DNA from 3 places in the Thiohalorhabdus sp. genome. Region 3 is predicted to be linked to each of the others. Evidence: riboswitches for the same ligand, from Rfam matches in the RefSeq annotation. Region 3 holds a riboswitch; each other region holds the start of a gene.
The links. A riboswitch is a leader RNA that binds a small molecule or an ion and turns the genes downstream of it on or off. The one in region 3 is predicted to bind cobalamin.
Positions count from the first base shown of each region.

Region 1: it holds a riboswitch for cobalamin, as region 3 does, so the genes downstream of both, ACLFRB_RS04445 (cobaltochelatase subunit CobN) here and ACLFRB_RS10330 (hypothetical protein) in region 3, are expected to answer to the same signal.
Region 2: it holds a riboswitch for cobalamin, as region 3 does, so the genes downstream of both, ACLFRB_RS04555 (TonB-dependent receptor domain-containing protein) here and ACLFRB_RS10330 (hypothetical protein) in region 3, are expected to answer to the same signal.

Region 1 covers NZ_JBKGZG010000012.1:27,823-33,886, forward strand. Annotated here, with positions in the region: gene ACLFRB_RS04435 (PLP-dependent cysteine synthase family protein) at 158-1,093, shown strand; gene ACLFRB_RS04440 (DUF1622 domain-containing protein) at 1,481-1,861, shown strand; cobalamin riboswitch at 1,992-2,208, shown strand; gene ACLFRB_RS04445 (cobaltochelatase subunit CobN) at 2,322-6,064, shown strand, end outside.
Region 2 covers NZ_JBKGZG010000012.1:49,187-54,505, forward strand. Annotated here, with positions in the region: gene ACLFRB_RS04545 (PIN domain-containing protein) at 1-299, opposite strand, end outside; gene ACLFRB_RS04550 (AbrB/MazE/SpoVT family DNA-binding domain-containing protein) at 296-532, opposite strand; cobalamin riboswitch at 714-960, shown strand; gene ACLFRB_RS04555 (TonB-dependent receptor domain-containing protein) at 1,066-2,934, shown strand; gene ACLFRB_RS04560 (ABC transporter substrate-binding protein) at 3,035-3,847, shown strand; gene ACLFRB_RS04565 (FecCD family ABC transporter permease) at 3,881-4,909, shown strand; gene ACLFRB_RS04570 (ABC transporter ATP-binding protein) at 4,906-5,319, shown strand, end outside.
Region 3 covers NZ_JBKGZG010000049.1:2,515-8,578, forward strand. Annotated here, with positions in the region: partial or broken gene ACLFRB_RS10305 (FtsX-like permease family protein) at 1-25, opposite strand, end outside; gene ACLFRB_RS10310 (ABC transporter ATP-binding protein) at 22-708, opposite strand; gene ACLFRB_RS10315 (carboxymuconolactone decarboxylase family protein) at 835-1,149, shown strand; gene ACLFRB_RS10320 (MBL fold metallo-hydrolase) at 1,633-2,328, opposite strand; gene ACLFRB_RS10325 (hypothetical protein) at 2,497-3,045, opposite strand; cobalamin riboswitch at 3,142-3,346, shown strand; gene ACLFRB_RS10330 (hypothetical protein) at 3,495-4,040, shown strand; gene ACLFRB_RS10335 (hydrogenase maturation protease) at 4,037-4,480, opposite strand; gene ACLFRB_RS10340 (Ni/Fe hydrogenase subunit alpha) at 4,477-5,778, opposite strand; gene ACLFRB_RS10345 (sulfhydrogenase subunit delta) at 5,775-6,064, opposite strand, start outside.

The DNA of each region.
Region 1 (6,064 bases), on a different contig from region 3:
GAAGCTCAATGGTCAGCTTCAAAAAACTCGAATTTTCCAAATTCGGCTTGGCCGGCAGTCTTTCCCTACCAGAGAGGGTAAGGTGGGACTTCAGTACCCTTGACCGCCAGTAGTGGGGAGACCAATGGACAGCATTCTCAGTACTGACTTCCGTCCGATGCAAAGGAGGGGGGCGGCCACGGTACTGGAGCGGATCGGGAACACGCCCTTGGCCCATCTTGAGGAGGTGTGGTGCAAGCTGGAGTTCCTGAATCCGTCCGGCTCGATCAAAGCGCGCATCGCGAAGCACATTATCGAGCGGGCCGAGGAGGCGGGTCACCTGCGCCCGGGCGATACCATCGTGGAGGCCTCCAGCGGCAATACCGGCAACGCTTTGGCCATGGTGGCGGCCGTGAAGGGATACCGCATGCTGGTGGTTCAGCCCGCGGGGATCAGCTCGGAGCGCCTGGCCCTTTCCCGGGCACTCGGGGCGGAGGTGATGGAAGTGGGGGACTTCCATGTCAACGAGGCCCTGGCCCGTGCGCAGGAGCTGGGCGAGATCGAGGGCTACTTCTGTCCCCGCCAGTTCGCCTCCGCATGGAACGTGGAGGAGAACCGGACGTGGCTGGGCCCGGAGATCCTGCACCAGCTCCCCGAGGGCGCCGTGCCCGATGCCGTGGTGGCCGGGATCGGTACCGGCGGCACCCTGGTGGGTCTGGGGCAGGCCTTTCGGGCCGTCAATCCGGATTGCCTGGTGGTGGGGGTGGAGCCGACGGAGTCCCGCACCATCGCCACCGGAACGGTGGGCCGCCACCAGATCGAGGGGATCTCCGACGGCTTTGTGCCACAGATCCTCCAGGACCATCGGGACGAGGTGGATTGCCTGGAGGCCGTTTCCAGTGCCGAGGCGGTGAGCGAGATGCGGCGGATTGCCCAGCAGCACGGCTGCTTCGTGGGGCCCAGCTCGGGGGCCCACTTGCTTGCGGCCAAGAAGCTCCAACGGGATCGGCCCGAGCTGAATACCGTGGTCACCCTGTTCTGCGACGGTGGGGAGAAATACTTCTCGGAGCATTTCCATCCGGGGGCGGTCCAGGGCGGGGAGTCGAGGGGATAAACCGCGGTTGAATCCATCAATCCCCCGCAACCACGAGGCGCTCGATGACATCGTCTGGAACGGTTATAGCGGCTTGGCCAACATGGCCGCTGAGGAGGTCGCCTGAGCGGCAAGGCCCACCACCCGGAAAGCCTCCCTGGGACACCAGGGGGGCGCTATCCATTCCTCGGAGAACCCATGGCGGAGGACGGATCGGCCGAACCGGCCTGCCCTGTTTCTACTGGTCTCCCTGGTGGGGCTGACCGGCCTGCTCGCCTTCGGCTGCCGGTTCGGCGGCCTCCAGGGCTGGCCCGGCGCGGCGAGGCACGCATGAACCGTTCCCGTCTCCTGGTGAGCGCCCTGTCCCTGGGGCTCGGCCCCGCCTGGCCGGTTGGGTGAGGGTCGGCCATGGGCTTCCGGGAGATCGTCAATGCCCTGGTTCAGATCCTGGAAGGGGCGGGGATCGCGGTCATCCTGGGCGGGTTCATCGTGGCCACCGCCGTCTATCTGGTCCGTCTGCGCCACCGGTCCTCCCATCAGGCCTACCAGGACTACCGCCAGCGCAGCGTGCGCGGCCTGATCCTGGGGCTGGAGTTCCTGGTGGCCGCCGACATCATCAAGACCGTAGCCATCGACTACACCCTGAACAGCGTCCTCATGCTCGCTTTGATCATCCTGATCCGGACTTTCCTCGTCCTGGCCCTGCACCTGGAGATCGAGGGGAGGCTGCCCTGGGCGAGCCGGGAACAGGGCGAGGCCGGCGCCCGGGGATTCCATGACCGCGAGTAGGTCCCGTCCCGTTTCCGGTGCCGCCGCGAAGGGACGAAATGGCCCTCCCGCGAGCGGGCCATCCTCGCGGTTGACCCTTCACCGGAGCCCCCTTAGGCTATCGGGAATCCCCGGGTCCTAGGCCGGGGATGCCAACCGATCCGCTCCAGGTTCCCCAGGGCCTTTGGCCCGGGGTGAAACGGGAAGTCCGGACGGCCCTCTGAGCCGAACCGGCGCTGCCCCCGCAACGGTAAGCGAGTGTTGGGCGGTCATTTGCCACTGTGCCTGCGGGCGCGGGAAGGCGAATCGCCCGGCGGCCTTCCGCCAGCTCGTCAGCCCGGAGACCGGCCTGGAGCACCGATCCGACGGCGTCGCGGGGCGCGACGTGCGGAGGCCGGCCCAACGCGCCGCTGCCCTTCCACCGGCTTCCCCCGCGCTGCCCGGAATTGCACGACCCTGAAACCGGTGCAGCGGAGGCTTCATGTCCCCTCAGTGTGCGGCTCACCGCGCCGCCCTCAAGTCGTTCCTCGGCCTGGCCCTGGGGCTTATCGCCCTGCTAACGGCCGGCCCAGGACAAGCCGCCAAATTGGTGGGCGTGGTCTCGGAGCGCTCGGCGGAGGTGGCCGCCGCCGGGGCCCACCGCCATCTGGAGGAGCACCCCGACCACGAGGTGGTGCTGAGAACCCCGGCCCAGCTCTCGGAGCTCTCCGACGCCGAGGTCGCCGAACTGTGGTCCGGGGCCGATGCCGTGTTCATGGCGGGGGTGTTTGACGAGGCCGCCGCGCGCCTGGAGCGGCTTCTGCGTCAATCCCCGCCGCCGGATGAGGCGCCGGTACTGATCGTCAGCAGCACCCGCTCCCTGGTGCGTGCCTCGCGGCTCGACGGGGAGCACCCCCTGGCCGAACTGTCCGGAGAGGGGCTGGAGGTGATCAGCGCCGACCCCGAGGCGGACGACGACCCCCTGGAGTTCACCCAAGACCTGGCTGCCAAGCATCCGGAGCAGGCCGGTTGGCTGCGGGGCCGGGCCTACTGGCGGGGACGCGGGGCGGACAACACCGCCGAGATGATGGCCTGGCTACTCTCCGAAGGCGGGGTGGATGTGGAGGCAGCGCCGCCGGCCCCGGCGGAGCCCCTGCGCTACTACCGGGACGGCCAGGTGGTGGCCGCCGACGAGCTGGACCTGCCCGAGGGCGAGCCGGCGGTGGCCGTGCTGGCCTACGACGACGGCGATCAGGCGGGCAGCCGTGCGCTGCTGGATAGCCTGTGCGGGGCCGTGGAAGAGCGGGGTCCGGCCTGCTTCGCCGTTCTGGCGCGCTGGGGTGAGGCCAGCAAGCAGGCCGTGGAGCGTCTGGAGGAGGTCAGCGCCCCTGCGGAGCTGGGGGCGGTCATCAGCCTGCAGGACTTCGTGGTGGGTGGGAGCGATGGCCGCGAGGCGGTTACCGAGACCCTTAACGGGCTGGACGTTCCCGTGCTCAAGGGCATCCGCCTCACCGACCGCACCCGCCAGGAGTGGCGGATCTCCGCGGACGGTCTGCCCCAGGACTCCATCCACTACCGCGTGGGCATGCCGGAGCTGCAGGGCGTCGGCCAGCCGTTGGTCCTCGCCGCGGCCCGGCCCGCCCACACCGATTCGCGTACCGGCCTGCGCTTCGCCACCACCCGTCCCGTGGACCGGGAGGTGGCCGCCATGGCGGAGCGGGCGACCCGCTGGGTCCACCTGCGGCGCACCGATAACGCCGACAAGCGCATTGGCGTCCTCTACTACAACCACCCGCCGGGCCGCCACAACATCGGCGCCGACAATCTGGACGTGCCGCGCTCCCTGCTGCGCATCCTGCGCAACCTCAAAAAGGCCGGCTATACCACCGGCCCGCTTCCCGAATCACATGAGGACCTGCTGGAGCGGATGCAGGAGCGCGGCGTGAACCTGCCCGAGGATCGCGAGGAGCTGGCGCGTCTGCACGGTGAGGTGCCCTCCCTCTCCGCCGCGGACTATGAGGAATGGTTCGCCGGACTTCCCGACGCCATTCGCGCCGAGATGCGCGATGGCCCCCTGGGGTATTTGCACGAGACACTGCGTGCCGCCGAGCGGGAGGGGCGCTTGGAGCTGGGCCGGGATCTCCTGGAGCGCATGCACGGTGATCTTCGCCATTTGCTGGAAGGGACGGACCACCGGGCCGCCGGGCGGGCCCGCGACCTGCTGGACCAGCTGCGCGCGGAGTATGAGGCGCTGCTGGATGAGCGGGAGGAGGCGAGCTGGGAGCGAGCGCAAGAGCTGGTGGCCGGACTGCGGGACACCGGTATCGAGGGCCTGCACGGCTGGGGCGAGGCCCCGGGCCGGGTCATGGTCCACGACAACGATATGCTCATTCCGGGGCTGCGCTTCGGCAACGTCTGGATCGGCCCCCAGCCACCCCGCGGCTGGGAGGTGAACGAGGAGCTGCTGCACGCCAACCTGGCCGTGCCGCCGCCGCACCAGTACCTGGGCTACTACCACTGGCTCAAGGAGGACTTCGGGGCCGATGCCCTGGTGCACCTGGGTCGGCACTCCACGTACGAGTTCCTGCCACGGCGTCGGGCCGGGCTCACCGAAACCGATTACTCGCGGCTCATCGCCGGGGATATCCCGGGTGTCTATCCCTACATCGTGGACGGGGTAGGGGAGGGCCTGCAGGCCAAGCGCCGTGGCCTGGCGGTGATGGTGGACCACCTGACGCCGCCGCTGTCCACCACGCCCCTGTACGACCAGCTCCTGGAGCTGCGGGGGCTGGTGGAAAGCTTCGAGTCGGCGGAAGGCCAGGGCAATACCCCGGCTCGCGAGCGAGCGCTGGATGGCATCCGTGACAAGATCGCCGAGCTGGATATGGTCTCGGAGCTGGAGTCGGAGCTGCGCGCCGAGCGGGACAACCCCGACCTGACCCTGGACGAGGTGGGTGGGGACCTCCTGGTGCACGAGGTGGGCCATCACCTCACGGAGATGCAGGAGGAATTCATGCCCCGGGGCCTCCACATCTTCGGTGCCGAGTGGAAGGCTGAGGAGCGCCGGATGATGCTGGAGTCCATGGCCGGGTCCGGGGAGATCAAGGACCAGTGGCGGGAGGGCCTGAAATCCTCCCCCGGACGGGAGGTGGACGGGCTTCTGGCCGGGCTGGACGGCCGCTTCATCGCTCCGGGCAAGGGCAACGACCCGGTCCGTACCCCCGAGGTGCTGCCCACCGGCCGCAACTTCTACGGTTTGAACGGCGACCTGCTGCCCAGCCGCGTGGGCTGGGAGATGGGCGAGCGCATGGCGGCCGATGCTCGCGAAGAAGGGAGGGACGAAGGACCGAGTGGTAGCGAGGCAGTGGTCCTGTGGGCCTCGGACACGGTGCGCGACGAGGGCGCCATGGTGGCCTTCGGCTTGGACATGCTGGGCATCAAGCCGGTGTGGAACAGCCGCGGCATCGTCGAGGACATCGAGCGCCAGCCCCTGGAGGAGGGCCGCTACCGCCGCGATGTGGTGTTCACCACCTCCGGGCTGTTCCGCGACCTGTACGGCAACCTCAACGCCTGGCTGGACAAGGCTGTGCGTCTGGCGCTTGACGGTGCCAGCCAGACCATCCGCGAAAAGCACCCGGAGCTTACCCCGGCCCTGGAAGCGGCCCTGAAGCCGCTGGGCGAGCTTCGCAGCGCCGGAACGGAGTCCCTGGAGCGCAACCAGGTGGCCGCCCACTGGGTGGCGGACGCACGGCGGGCGGTGAAGGAGGGCGCCGAGCCGGACGAAGCCGGCAATCAATCCATCCTGCGGGTCTACGGGGACGCCCCGGGCAGCTATGGCGCCGGGGTCAACCGCATGGCCGAGCGCTCCGGGTCCTGGGAGGAGCGCGATGAGGTGGCCGATGCCTACCTGCGCCGCATGGGCCACGCCTACGGCGCCGGTTCCGCCGGCGAGGCCGCCCACGGGGACTTCCGCCGCAACCTGGACCGGGTGGAGCGCACCTACCTTGGCCGGGCCTCCAATCTCTACGGCCTGCTGGACAACAACGACGCCTTCGACTACCTGGGTGGGCTGTCCATGGCGGTGGAGCAGGTTACCGGGGAGGCACCGGCCAGCCGCATCATCGACCATTCAAACCCGGAAAAGCCGAGCATGCAGAACCTTGAGGCCGCCCTCCTGGGGGAGCTCCGCGGCCGTTTCCTCAATCCGGCCTGGCTCAAGGCCCAGATGCAGCATGGCTACAGCGG
Region 2 (5,319 bases), on a different contig from region 3:
TCGGCGAAGTCGGCCGGCCCGGAGCGGTATGCCGCCAGGGCGCGCCAGGCCACTTCCTCCCTCTCCACCGTAAGCTCCGCCACGGTGAGAATGCGCTCCAGGACGCTGGCGATCTGTTCTTTGTCGTAGCCATAGGCCCCACGCAGAACCCAAACCAGCTCGCAGAGCACTACCTGAGCCACGAAGCCTGGCCGCTCGGGAGAGCATTCCTGCTCGAGGATGCGGGCCGCTGCTGCCGCCTGCTCCGGGTGATCTTCCGTCAGATAGCGGGCCAGGAGGTTGGTGTCGAGGGCAATCATCCGCCTGCACTGCCCTTCTCGATGGCCCGATCCATGTCCTCCAGGCTCACCGGCCGGGACGGCTTCGGCAGGCTTCCCCGAAGATCCCTGATGGAGAGGTGCTTGGGAATCAGCCGAACGGAGCCGTCCTCCTCCACCAGGAAGGTGACCCGGTCGCCGGTCTGGAGATGGAGCTGGTCCCGGAGATCCTTGGGCAGGGTGATCTGGCCCTTGCTGCTGATGGTCGCTTCCATGGCCTTACCTTGGGGAAAATTCCTTACTTTTCGGTAAGGAAAGCTTAGGAGCCGGTTGCGTCCAGGTCAATGCCCCGAGATTCCGGCTGCTGGCCGAAATCCGGTGCCCGATTTTGACGTCCCCGGGTGGCCCATGTAGGTTATTGGGCATCTTTTTGCCGGGGTGGCCCGGCAATGACAATCCAGAAAACCCGCCTCAGGTGTTCCGCGGCCCCGGCAGGGCCGCGGAATGAAACGGGAAGTCCGGTATGGCCCGCCTTGGGAGACCAGGGGAGCCAAAGCCGGCGCTGCCCCCGCAACGGTAGGCGAGTGACGGGACGGCCTTCATGCCACTGCGCAAAAGCGCGGGAAGGCGGCTGTCCCGGCGGTGTCCGAAGGGATCCGCCAGCTCGCCAGCCCGGAGACCGGCCTGGGGTTTCGGCTGCGGCGCTGCGGAGGGCGGTGCCGGGCGCGGACCTCCGCCTTCCCGTCCCGCCTGTGAAGTCCTCCGAGGTGCCCGGCCCGTGCGGGTGTGCACGTCTCAGGAGGACAACTTGCTTCATTCCCGTTTTCCGTACGCCGGAACCGTGCTGCTCGGCGCGGCCCTGCCCCTCGTTCCCGCCACCGCCGCGACCCCGCCCCAGCTGGAAGAGACCTTGGTGACCGCGAGCCGGACCCCCCAGGAACCCACCCGGACCCTGGCGGCCACCACGGTGATCGACCGGGACGACATCGCCAACAGCAACGCCCACGGTGTCCAGGACCTTCTGGAGCAGCGGGTCCCGGGCCTGCAGATGAGCAACAGCGGCGGGGCGGGAAAGGACTCCAGCGTCTTCCTGCGCGGCACCAACAGCGACCACGTGCTGGTGCTGGTGAACGGCATCAAGCAGAATTCGGCCACCACCGGCAAGGCGGCCTTCCAGCACCTGCCGGTGGAGCAGATCGAGCGCATCGAGGTGGTGCGCGGGCCCCGCTCCAGCCTGTATGGTGCCGAGGCCGTGGGCGGGGTGATCCAGATCTTCACCCGTCAGGGCGAGGAGGGGTTCCACCCCCATGCGGAAATCGGCTACGGCAGCCACGAGCACCGCGAGGCTAGCGCCGGGGTGCGGGGCGGCAGCGCCGACACCCGCTACAGCCTGGGCCTGGACCATGTGGCCACCGAGGGCATCGACGCCCTGGACGGAGGCAACCCCGACCATGACGGCTACGAGCGCACCGCCGCGTCGGCAAGCCTGGAGCAGGAGCTTTGGGCAGGGGGCGAGGTGGGGCTGGACTTCATGCGCGCCGAGGGAGTCACGGAATACGATAGCCCATCGGAGCCCGATGCCGATCAGGAGGACGAGATCGTCCAGCAGTCCGCCGCCGCGACCTTCCGCCAGTCCGTGGGGGCCGTCTGGGACACCCGGCTGCGGGTCGGGGAGAGCCGGGACGAGAGCGAGATCCTCAAGGACGGCGAACGGACCGACTTCCACGGGACCCGGCGGCAGGAGGCCTCGTGGAGCAACAGCCTCTATGTCACCGATTTCCAGGAGCTGGTGCTGGGAGCCGATTTCCGGGAGGACCGATTGGATTACGATTTGGAGTCCGGTGGCGAGTACGCCGAGGACAGCCGGTACAATCGGGCGGCGTTCGGCCAGTGGCTCGCCGACTGGCGCCCGGTGGAGGTCGGCCTCGGCCTTCGGCACGACGACAATGAGGCCTACGGCGCGCACACCACCGGCAACGCGAACCTGGGCTTCCGGCTTGCCGAGCGCTTGAAGCTGGTGGCCTCTTACGGCACGGCCTTCAAGGCTCCTACCTTTAATGACCTTTATTGGCCGGACGGCCGCTTTGGGTTTTTCGGTAACCCCGATCTGAAACCGGAGGAATCCCGCACCGCGGAGCTGGGCCTGGAGGGTCGGGCCGGCTGGGGGAGCTGGGAGCTGCGGGCCTTCGAGACCCGGGTGGAGGAGCTGATCGTCAACGTGGACACCAATAATGACGGCTGGGTGGATACCCCGGAGAATCTCGCCGAGGCCCGCATCCGCGGCGCCGAGCTCTCCGCGGACCTGCACAAGGGCGGCTGGCGCGTGCGTCCCTCGGTGACCTATCTGGAGCCCGAGGACGAGGAAACCGGCAACCAGCTGCCCCGTCGGGCCAAGGCCAGCGGCACCCTGGACGTTCAGAAGACCTGGACGGACCGGTGGGCCTTCGGCGGCACCGTGGAGGCCAAGGGCAAGCGCTACGACGGGGTGGAAAACACCGACGAGCAGGAGATGCCCGGCTACGCCCTCCTGCACCTGCGGGGCTCCCGCGCCCTGGGGGATGCCTGGCGCTTGGAGGTGGAGGCCAACAATGTCCTGGATAAGGACTACGAAAGGGTGCAGGGCTACAACACCCATGGCCGGGAATTCTTCGTGAGCCTGAGCTATGGGGCGCACTAGGCCCGCTTTCCAAGGGGGCGTCCGCAGGGCGCCCGTTCCCCTGTTCCTTCGGACCGTGGCGGCCCTGGCCGCCGCGGTCTTGCTGGGGATGCCGGCCGGCGTGGCGGGGGCCGCCGACCGGCCCACCGTGGTTTCCATCAACGCCTGCACCGACCAGCTGGTGCTGGGGCTCGCGGATCCGGAGCAGATCGCCTCTGTCTCCAACCGTGCGCGCAGTCCGGCCTTCTCCTATATGTCCGAGGAGGCCGCGGCATATTCGGTGAACCACGGCCACGCCGAGGAAGTGCTGGCCCAGGATCCGGACTTGGTGGTCTCCGGGCCCTACACCAAGCGGGAGACGCGGGAACGGCTGGATGATTTGGGGTACCGCGTGGTCACCCTGGACAGCCCCAAGGACTTCCCCGCCATCCGCGACAACATTCGGAGGATGGCCGAGCTCTTGGGCCACCCGGAGCGGGGGGAGCGGCTCGTGGCCGGAATGGACCGCACGCTGGAGGCGGTGTCCGAGCGCCTGCCGCCTCCGGAGGAGCGGCTGCGGACCCTGGCCGTGCGGCCCAACGGTGTGACCGTGGGTGAGGGCGCCCTGCTGGACACCCTTATTCAGGCGGCCGGGCTGCGCAATGTGGGGCGTGAGGTGGGGGCGGGCTCTTACAAGGAGTTCCCGCTGGAGCACCTGGTCAGCACCCGTCCGGACTTCCTGATCCTGGCAGGCTTCGCCGATGCGGAGCCCTCCCTGGCGCAGGGGGTGATGCAACACCCGGTTTTCGCTTCATTGGAGACGCGCCGGCCCCGCATGTGGCTCCCGGGCCGACTCTGGAACTGCGGTGGCTGGTTCAACGCCAAGGCAGTGGCCCGTCTGGCCGAGCATGCCTACGGGATCCAGGTCTCCGACCCCGGGAAGCTGGGACTTTGAGGAGAAAGGACAGGCATGGGTACCGATAGCGGGATGCGAGCCTCCGGGGGCGTACCCCCCGGCGGGATCCATGGGGGGACGGGACGCTGGCTGCTGACGCTGCTGGGGGCGGCGGTGCTCGCTCTGAGCGTGGCCAGCCTGGGGCTGGGCCCCGTGGCCCTTGCCCCCGGTCAGGTCTGGCAGGCCCTGTGGGCCCCGGATTCCACCGCCGAGGCCCTCATCGTCCAGGAGCTGCGCCTGCCCCGCACCCTGCTCGGCGTGGCCGTGGGGGCGAGCCTGGGCATCGCCGGGGCCGGGCTGCAGGGCCTGCTGCGCAACCCCCTGGCGGAGCCCGGGGTACTGGGCATCTCCAACACCGCCGCCCTGGGGGCCGTGGTCACCCTCTACACCGGCGTGGCCGCTGCCGTGCCCCTGGCCCTGCCGGCCGCCGCCATGGCCGGTGCCCTGCTGTCGCTGGTGCTGCTCTATGGCCTGGCCGGCCGGGAGGCCAACGTCCAGACCCTGATCCTGGCCGGGGTGGCCATCTCCAGCCTGGCCGGTGCGCTCATCTCCGTGGCCCTGAATCTGGCGCCCAGCCCCCACGCCACCACGGAGATCCTGTTCTGGCTGCTCGGCTCCCTGGCCGACCGCGGCATGGACCACGTGGCCTGGGGCCTGCCGTTCATGGCCGCGGGGGTGGCGCTGCTGCTTTCCGCCGGCCGTGCCCTGGACGCCCTGAGCATGGGCGAGGAGACCGCCCGAAGCCTGGGCTTCAACCTGAACGCCTTGCGGTTCCGCATCATCACCGGGGCCACCCTGGCGGTGGGCGCCGGGGTGGCGGTCTCAGGCAGCATCGGCTTCGTCGGCCTGGTGGTGCCGCACCTGCTGCGGCCGCTGGTGGGCTATCAGCCCGCCCGCCTGCTCCCCGCCAGCGCCCTGGGGGGCGCCATCCTGCTGCTGCTCGCCGATCTGGGACTGCGCTTCTCCCCGGACCTGGACCTCAAGCTGGGTGTGGTCACGGCCCTGGTGGGGGCGCCGTTCTTCCTCCACCTGGTGCTCAAGACGCGGAGGATGACGGTTTGAGCCTGGAAGCGGAGGTCCTGACCCTGGCCCAGGGCGGCCGGGCGGTAGTGCACGGGGTGAGCCTGACGCTGCAGCCGGGGGAGGTGGCCGCCATCCTCGGTCCCAACGGTGCCGGCAAGAGCACCCTGCTGCGCGCCCTGGCCGGCCTGCACGCCCCGGAGCAGGGCGAGGTGCGCCTGAACGGCGCGCGCCTGGACCGCATGCGTGGCCGCGACCGCGCCCGGGAGCTGGGCTACCTGCCCCAGGCGGCCACCGTGCACTGGCCGCTGCCCGTGGAGCGGGTGGTGGCCCTGGGCCGGCTGCCCCACCTTGGGCCCTGGCAGCGCCTGGGCAGCGCGGACGCCTACGCCGTGGACCGGGCGCTGGCCGCCACCGGGGTGGAGGCGCTGCGCGACCGGCCGGTGACCCAG
Region 3 (6,064 bases):
GGAAGAGCAGCCGGGCCGGCCTCACGATTCCCGGTGCAGCCGGTGGTGGGCGAGGCGGTAGCGGGTGTGGGCACGGGACGCCACCTCCGGGGCGTGGGTCACCACCAGGGTGGTGGTGCCCAGCTCCTCCACCGCCTCCACCAGCAGGTCCATCACCGCCACCGCCGTTTCCTCGTCCAGGTTGCCGGTAAGCTCGTCCGCCAGCAGCACCGGCGGGCGGTGGATGAGGGCGCGGGCGATGGCGGTGCGCTGGGCCTGGCCGCCGGAAAGGTGGCGGGGATAGGCATCCGCCTGCTCCGCCAGGCCCAGGCGCCCCAGAAAGCCCCGGACCCCCTCGTCCTCCCAGCGCTCCCCCTGCAGGGCCAGCGGAAGGGCCACGTTTTCCGCCACCGTCAGGTAAGGCAGCAGATGGAACTGCTGGAAGACGAAGCCGAGATGGGCCCGCCGCCAGCGCGCCGCCGCCGATTCGTCGAGGGCGGTCACCTCGGTGCCGAGCACCGTTACCCGGCCGGCCTCCGGCACCGCTAGCCCCGCCACCAGGTTGAGCAAGGTGGACTTGCCCACCCCGCTGGGCCCGAGCACGGCGGCCAGCTCGCCCCGGGCCAGGGTCAGGTCCAGGTCCTCCAGCAGGGGGCGGTCCGCGCCGGGATAGGCGAAGCGGACCCCCTCCAGACGCACGGCATGGGGTTCGGCGGCGGCTCGGGCCAAGGCGGTCTCCGGTGGGACGGGGAAAATTCACGCTACCGGCGGCCCGCCGGGGTTGCAAGGTCCGGCGTCCCGGAAAAAGCTGGGTGGAGAACCCGGTGGCGACCACCCGTACGCAAGGAGGCGGCCATGAACGACCTTCCCCGCCACTACGAGCACCTCCGGGAGGAATACCCCCGCTACCTGGAGGCCCTCGAGGACCTGGGGCAGGCGGCGCGCGACGCCGGCCCTCTGGAGGAGCGCACCACCAACCTGGTGCAGCTGGCCGCGGCGGCCGCGCTGGGGTCGGAGGGCGCCGTCCACAGCCACACCCGGCGCGCCCTGGAGGCCGGCGCGACCCCCCAGGAGATCCGCCACACCCTGGTGGTCCTCACCAGCACCATCGGCTTCCCCGCCACCTCCGCGGCCCTGAGCTGGGTGGAGGACGTGATCGGGGAGGGCTGAGCGCCCGGGAAGCGGGGGCGCACAAAAAACGCCGGGGAGCGTGCCCCGGCGTGGTCCCCTTTTGCCGTCCGCGGGGCGGACGGCCGCGGTCTCATCCCGGCCCTTCCCCTGGTGCCGCCGGCATCCCCGTGGCGCGGTGGCTCCCGGGCATCCGCCCGGCTGGATGGCCCCGAGGGAGTGCGCGGGCCGGGGGCGCTCCCTCCAGGGCCGAAACTACCTACCATTTGGTTTCGGATTGAGCGTAAGTCTCCTGCAGCCGGGGTTAGGCGTCAACCTACTGGATAACTGGGGAATTTTTAGCCTAGCTTCGTTTGCCTTCTGGGTGCCTAGAACGGCCTTCGACCACAACTCCTGTCCCGGGTGGGAGACACGCTCAACGAAACCAGCCTTGCTGGTGTGGGTTTTTGGGGTGAGGGTGGGCAAAAAAACGCCGGGGCAATTGCCCCGGCGCCCGGCCGTGAGGGGAGAAACGGCCTTGCAGGGTCAGGCGGCGTGCTTGCGGCCGCACTGCTTGTTGGCGGGCACGGCCTCGTCGATCCGCTTGGGATAGGGGAGGTCGAGGTTGGCCATGATCTCCAGGAACTCCTCGCGGCTCTTGTCCATCCCCAGGCGCGGGTTGCGCTCCTTCTCCTGGCCGATGGTGGAGACATGGCGGTGGTTGTAGTCGTGGCCGGGATAGACCAGGGTCCGCTCCGGCAGCGCGAACAGCTTGTTGCGCACCGACTCGAACAGGGCCTCGGCGTCGCCGTTCTGGAAATCCGTGCGACCGCAGCCGTCGATCAGCAGCGTATCGCCGGTCAAGACCATGTCCCCGACCACGTAGCTGTGGCTGTCGTCGGTGTGGCCCGGGGTGTAGAGGGGGTCGATGCGCACGCTACCCACCTCGACGGGCTCGCCCTCGCGCACCTGGAAGTCGGCGCAGTCCACCCCGCTCTGCTCCGGCAGGCCGACCCGGCAGCCGGTGCGCTCGCGCAGCTCGGTGTCGGCGGCCACATGGTCGGCGTGCACGTGGGTCTCCAGGACGTACTTCAGGGTCAGGCCGTGCTCCGCCAGGGCCGCCAGGTCGCGGTCCACCATGGAGGCCACCGGGTCCACGAGGACGGCCTCGCGGGTCTCCTCGTCGCCCAGCAGGTAGGTGTAGGTGGAGGTCTCGGGCTCGAACAGCTGACGGAAGATCATGGTTCTACCTCCTTGATCCCGGCTATGGGCGGGCCACTGGAGCGTTAGAGTATTAGCGTTTTCTTATTGACTTGGATGCCCATGGCCGGGCGAAGTTCCCGACCCTTTCCGTCAGCTTTCCGGAGGCAGGTCCAGGGGGCCGCGAGCCGGCATGGCCGGCCCCGGGTGCTAGTGGAACCGGTAGCCGATGCGGAAGCGCAGACCGGTGTAGTCCACGTCCCGGCCGTCCCAAACCCCCAGGCCCTCGGCGCGGGTGATCATGCCCATGGTGTAGAGCTCGCCGGGACCCTGGACGCCCAGGCTGAAGCCCCAACCCGGGCCCAGGCCTTCCCGGGTGTAGCGGTCGCCGTCCACCACCTGGCGGTGCAGGCCCAGGTGGGCGCCCACGAACATGGTGCGGTACCACGCCCGCCCCTCCAGCCCGAGAATGGCGTTGCGCACGGAGGGGTCTTCGGCCAAGTCGTCGCTGGTCTCCAGGGCAAGGCTGAAGAAGGGGTTCCAGGAGAAGGCGCCGTGCACCGGCACCTGATAGTCCAGCCCGAGATTGACCCCGTGACTGGCGTAGTCCCGGTCGGCGGGGGAGTCGCTGAAGCGGTTGTCGTGGAAGGCCAGGCCGCCGAAGAGACTGGGGCCGGCCACCGGCCCCGCGTGAGCGGCGGATGCGGCCAGGAGCAGGGCGGGCAGAAGGAAGCGGGACAGGGTCCGGGCAGGGCGCATGGTTCCTCCAGGGGCTGCGGTCTCGGGTACCGCGAAAACCTAGGGGATTTCCCGGATCCCTGCAACGCCCCTTGCCAGCGCCCCGCCATTACCCGTATCTTGAGTCCAATCTCCGGTTCACCCCCAAAATATTGGGTGTCGCAAGAGGGAACCCGGTGCGAATCCGGGACTGACGCGCAGCGGTGTTGGGGAACGAAAGCCGCACGAGGTCGCCGACCTCGGGCACTGCCCTTCGGGGTGGGAAGCCGCGGCCGTAGGCTGCCCCTGAGTCCGAAGACCTGCCGGAGAACCCCGTCCCAACGGGACGGGAACCCGCGAGCCTTCGCGCCGGCGTCCGGATTCCGGACCAGGGCTCCCGGGACCGGCGGGCCGCCGCGCCCCCGTGCCCCGGCCCCGCCGCGTTGGCTCCAATCGACCGATAACGCGCTTTTGCGGCGATTGGAGATCCCATGAGCAGCCGTTTCCCCCGTCCGGGCCCCTGCGTGGGCCCCGCCGTCCCGTCCTCCCTGGACTCCGTTTCCCCCCTCCAGCGAGCCACCGATCACCTGCGCCGTGTCCTGCGCCTGCAGGAAGGGACCGGGCCGGCCGCCGAGGCGCGGATCAGCGCCCAGGTGGAGGACCTGCTGCAGCGGCTCCCGGCCGATGCCCTGCCGGCTCCGGAGGACCTCGTCGACCAGCTGTGGGCCGTCCTGCTGGAGGCCGGCCAACCCTTGGCGGCCCGCTTCTTCCGCCCGTACCGCGCGGGGCGGGGCCCGGTCCTCTGGGTGCGGCGCCCCGGCACCGGCGCCGACCCCCTGGCCCGCGAGCGCGTGGAGGCGGTGCTGGAGCGCCGCTGCCGGGCCCTGGAGGATCCCCACCTGGACGGCCCCCGCATCCACCGGCTCTGCCGGGCCCGGTTGCGCGACGGCATGAGCGAGGCGGCGCTGGTGCGGGTGCTGGCGCTGACGAGCCCCGGCCAGGCGGCGGTGCTGGACCGCCTGGGGGTCACCGTCTAGGGGGACATCCGGGCGGCTACCTCCTCCCGCACCGCCTGGGCGGCCCGGGCCACCACCGCCTCCGCGGGTGGAGTCCGCGCATCGGCCTCTACCCCGACCACCACCCACTCCGACAGGACTCCCACCCGCCCGGCGAGGGCCAGGGCCTCCGCCAGCCCGAAGCCGTGGGAGGACAGGGGCTCGGCCGCCGGCAGCTCGTCCAGGTGGCGGAACCGGTGCAGGGTCCCCGGCGGGGCCCCGCTGCGCACCGCGTCCACCAGCACGGCGTGGCCGACGCCCTCCAGGTGGGGCAGCAGCCCCGGGCCCGGACGGTCCAGGGCGGCGAGCCGCACCGCCGGCCAGGACGCTTCCGCCTCCGCCCGCAGGGCCTCCACCACCGTCCACCCCACCCGGTCGCCGCCGAACGGCGAGCCGATGCCGAGCACGGCCACGGGGATCATTGGCGGTGGACGGTGAGGTCGAGGAAATGGGTGGCGCAGGAGATGCAGGGGTCGTAGTTGCGGATCACCCGCTCGCCGAGGAAGCGCAGCTCGTCGTCCGGGGCGTCGAGGCCGCGGGCTTCCAGGGTGGTGCGCAGGTCGTCCTCCATGCGCGCCTGGTTCTGCGCCGTGGGCGGCACGATGCGGGCGGCCGTCACGCGCCCGGCGTCGTCGGTCTCGTAGCGGTGCCACAGGACCCCCCGCGGGGCCTCGGTGGCCCCGTACCCCGTGCCGGCCCGGGGCGCGACCTCGGCGTAGGGCCGTTCCGGGACCCGGTAGTCGCCCAGCAGGCGCACCGCATCCACCAGGGCCGCGTGGATCTCCAGGGCCCGGGCAAGCAGGGAGTGGAAGGGGTTGGTGGAGGGCAGCGCCGGTCCCGTGTCCGCCAGCAGGGCCCGGGTGGGCGCGGGCAGCACGTCGGCGTTTAGGTTAAGCCGGGCGAGCGGGCCCACCAGGTAGGGCTCGCCGTGCAGGCGGGCGTGGAAGGCCGTGGAGTGGGGCACCTGCTCCTCGGTGACGTGGTCGGCGAAGGCGGCCACGGGGGCATCGAGGCCGGTGGAAGCGGCAATCCGGCCCCGGTTCATGGGGTAGTCGGCGCCGTTGCGCAGGGCCAGGCAGGGGAATCCCTGGCCGTTGTCCGGCAGACCGAATCCCGCCGCCCAGCGCGCCAGGGCCTCCGCCTCCGGGACGGCGGCCTCCAGGCGGCCCCGCAGGTCGGCAACGTCTGCGGCCTTTGGTGCGTGGTGGAAACCGCCCACCCGCGCCCCTACGGGGTGCACCGCCCGCGCCCCGAACAGGGCCATGAGCTCGTTGCCCAGGGCCTGCAGGCGCATGCCGCGGCGAACCTCCTCCGGGTGGTCGGCGGCCATGGCCAGGGCGCTGTCGTAGCCGAAGAAGTCCGGCAGGGCCAGCAGGTGGATGTGCAGGGCGTGGCTCTGGATCCATTCCCCGCAGTAGAAAACTCGGCGCATGGCGCGCACCCAGGCGCCGGGCTCCACGCCGAAGATGGACTCCAGGGCCTGCACGGCGCTCATCTGGTAGGCCACCGGGCAGATGCCGCATATGCGCGCCACCGCGTCGGCCACCTCGTGGTAGCCCCGCCCCTGCAGGAAGCGCTCGAACAGGCGCGGCGGCTCGAAGATGCGGAGCTTGAGGTCCGTGATGCGGCCGCCCGCGGCGTGCACCTCCAGGGCGCCCTCCCCTTCCACCCGGGCGAGCACCGGCACGTCGATGTCGATGCGGCGGGTGGGGTCGCTCACGGGCCTCCCCCGGCGCCCCAGCGCAGGCCGGCGCCGTGCAGGGGCTCGCGGTGGCTGTGGATGAAATGGAAGCGCCGGGCCACGTCCTCGCGCATCAGCCCCAGGCCCTCGAAGCGCCGTCCGAGGGCATCGGGATTGGGGTTCTCCGCCGGTCCGTAGCAGCCGTAGCAGTCGCGGCCGAAGGCGGGGCACAGGGCGCCGCAGCCGGTGACCGTCACCGGCCCCAGGCAGGGCTGGCCCCGGCTCACCAGAACGCAGACGTGGCCGGCCCGCTTGCACTCCATGC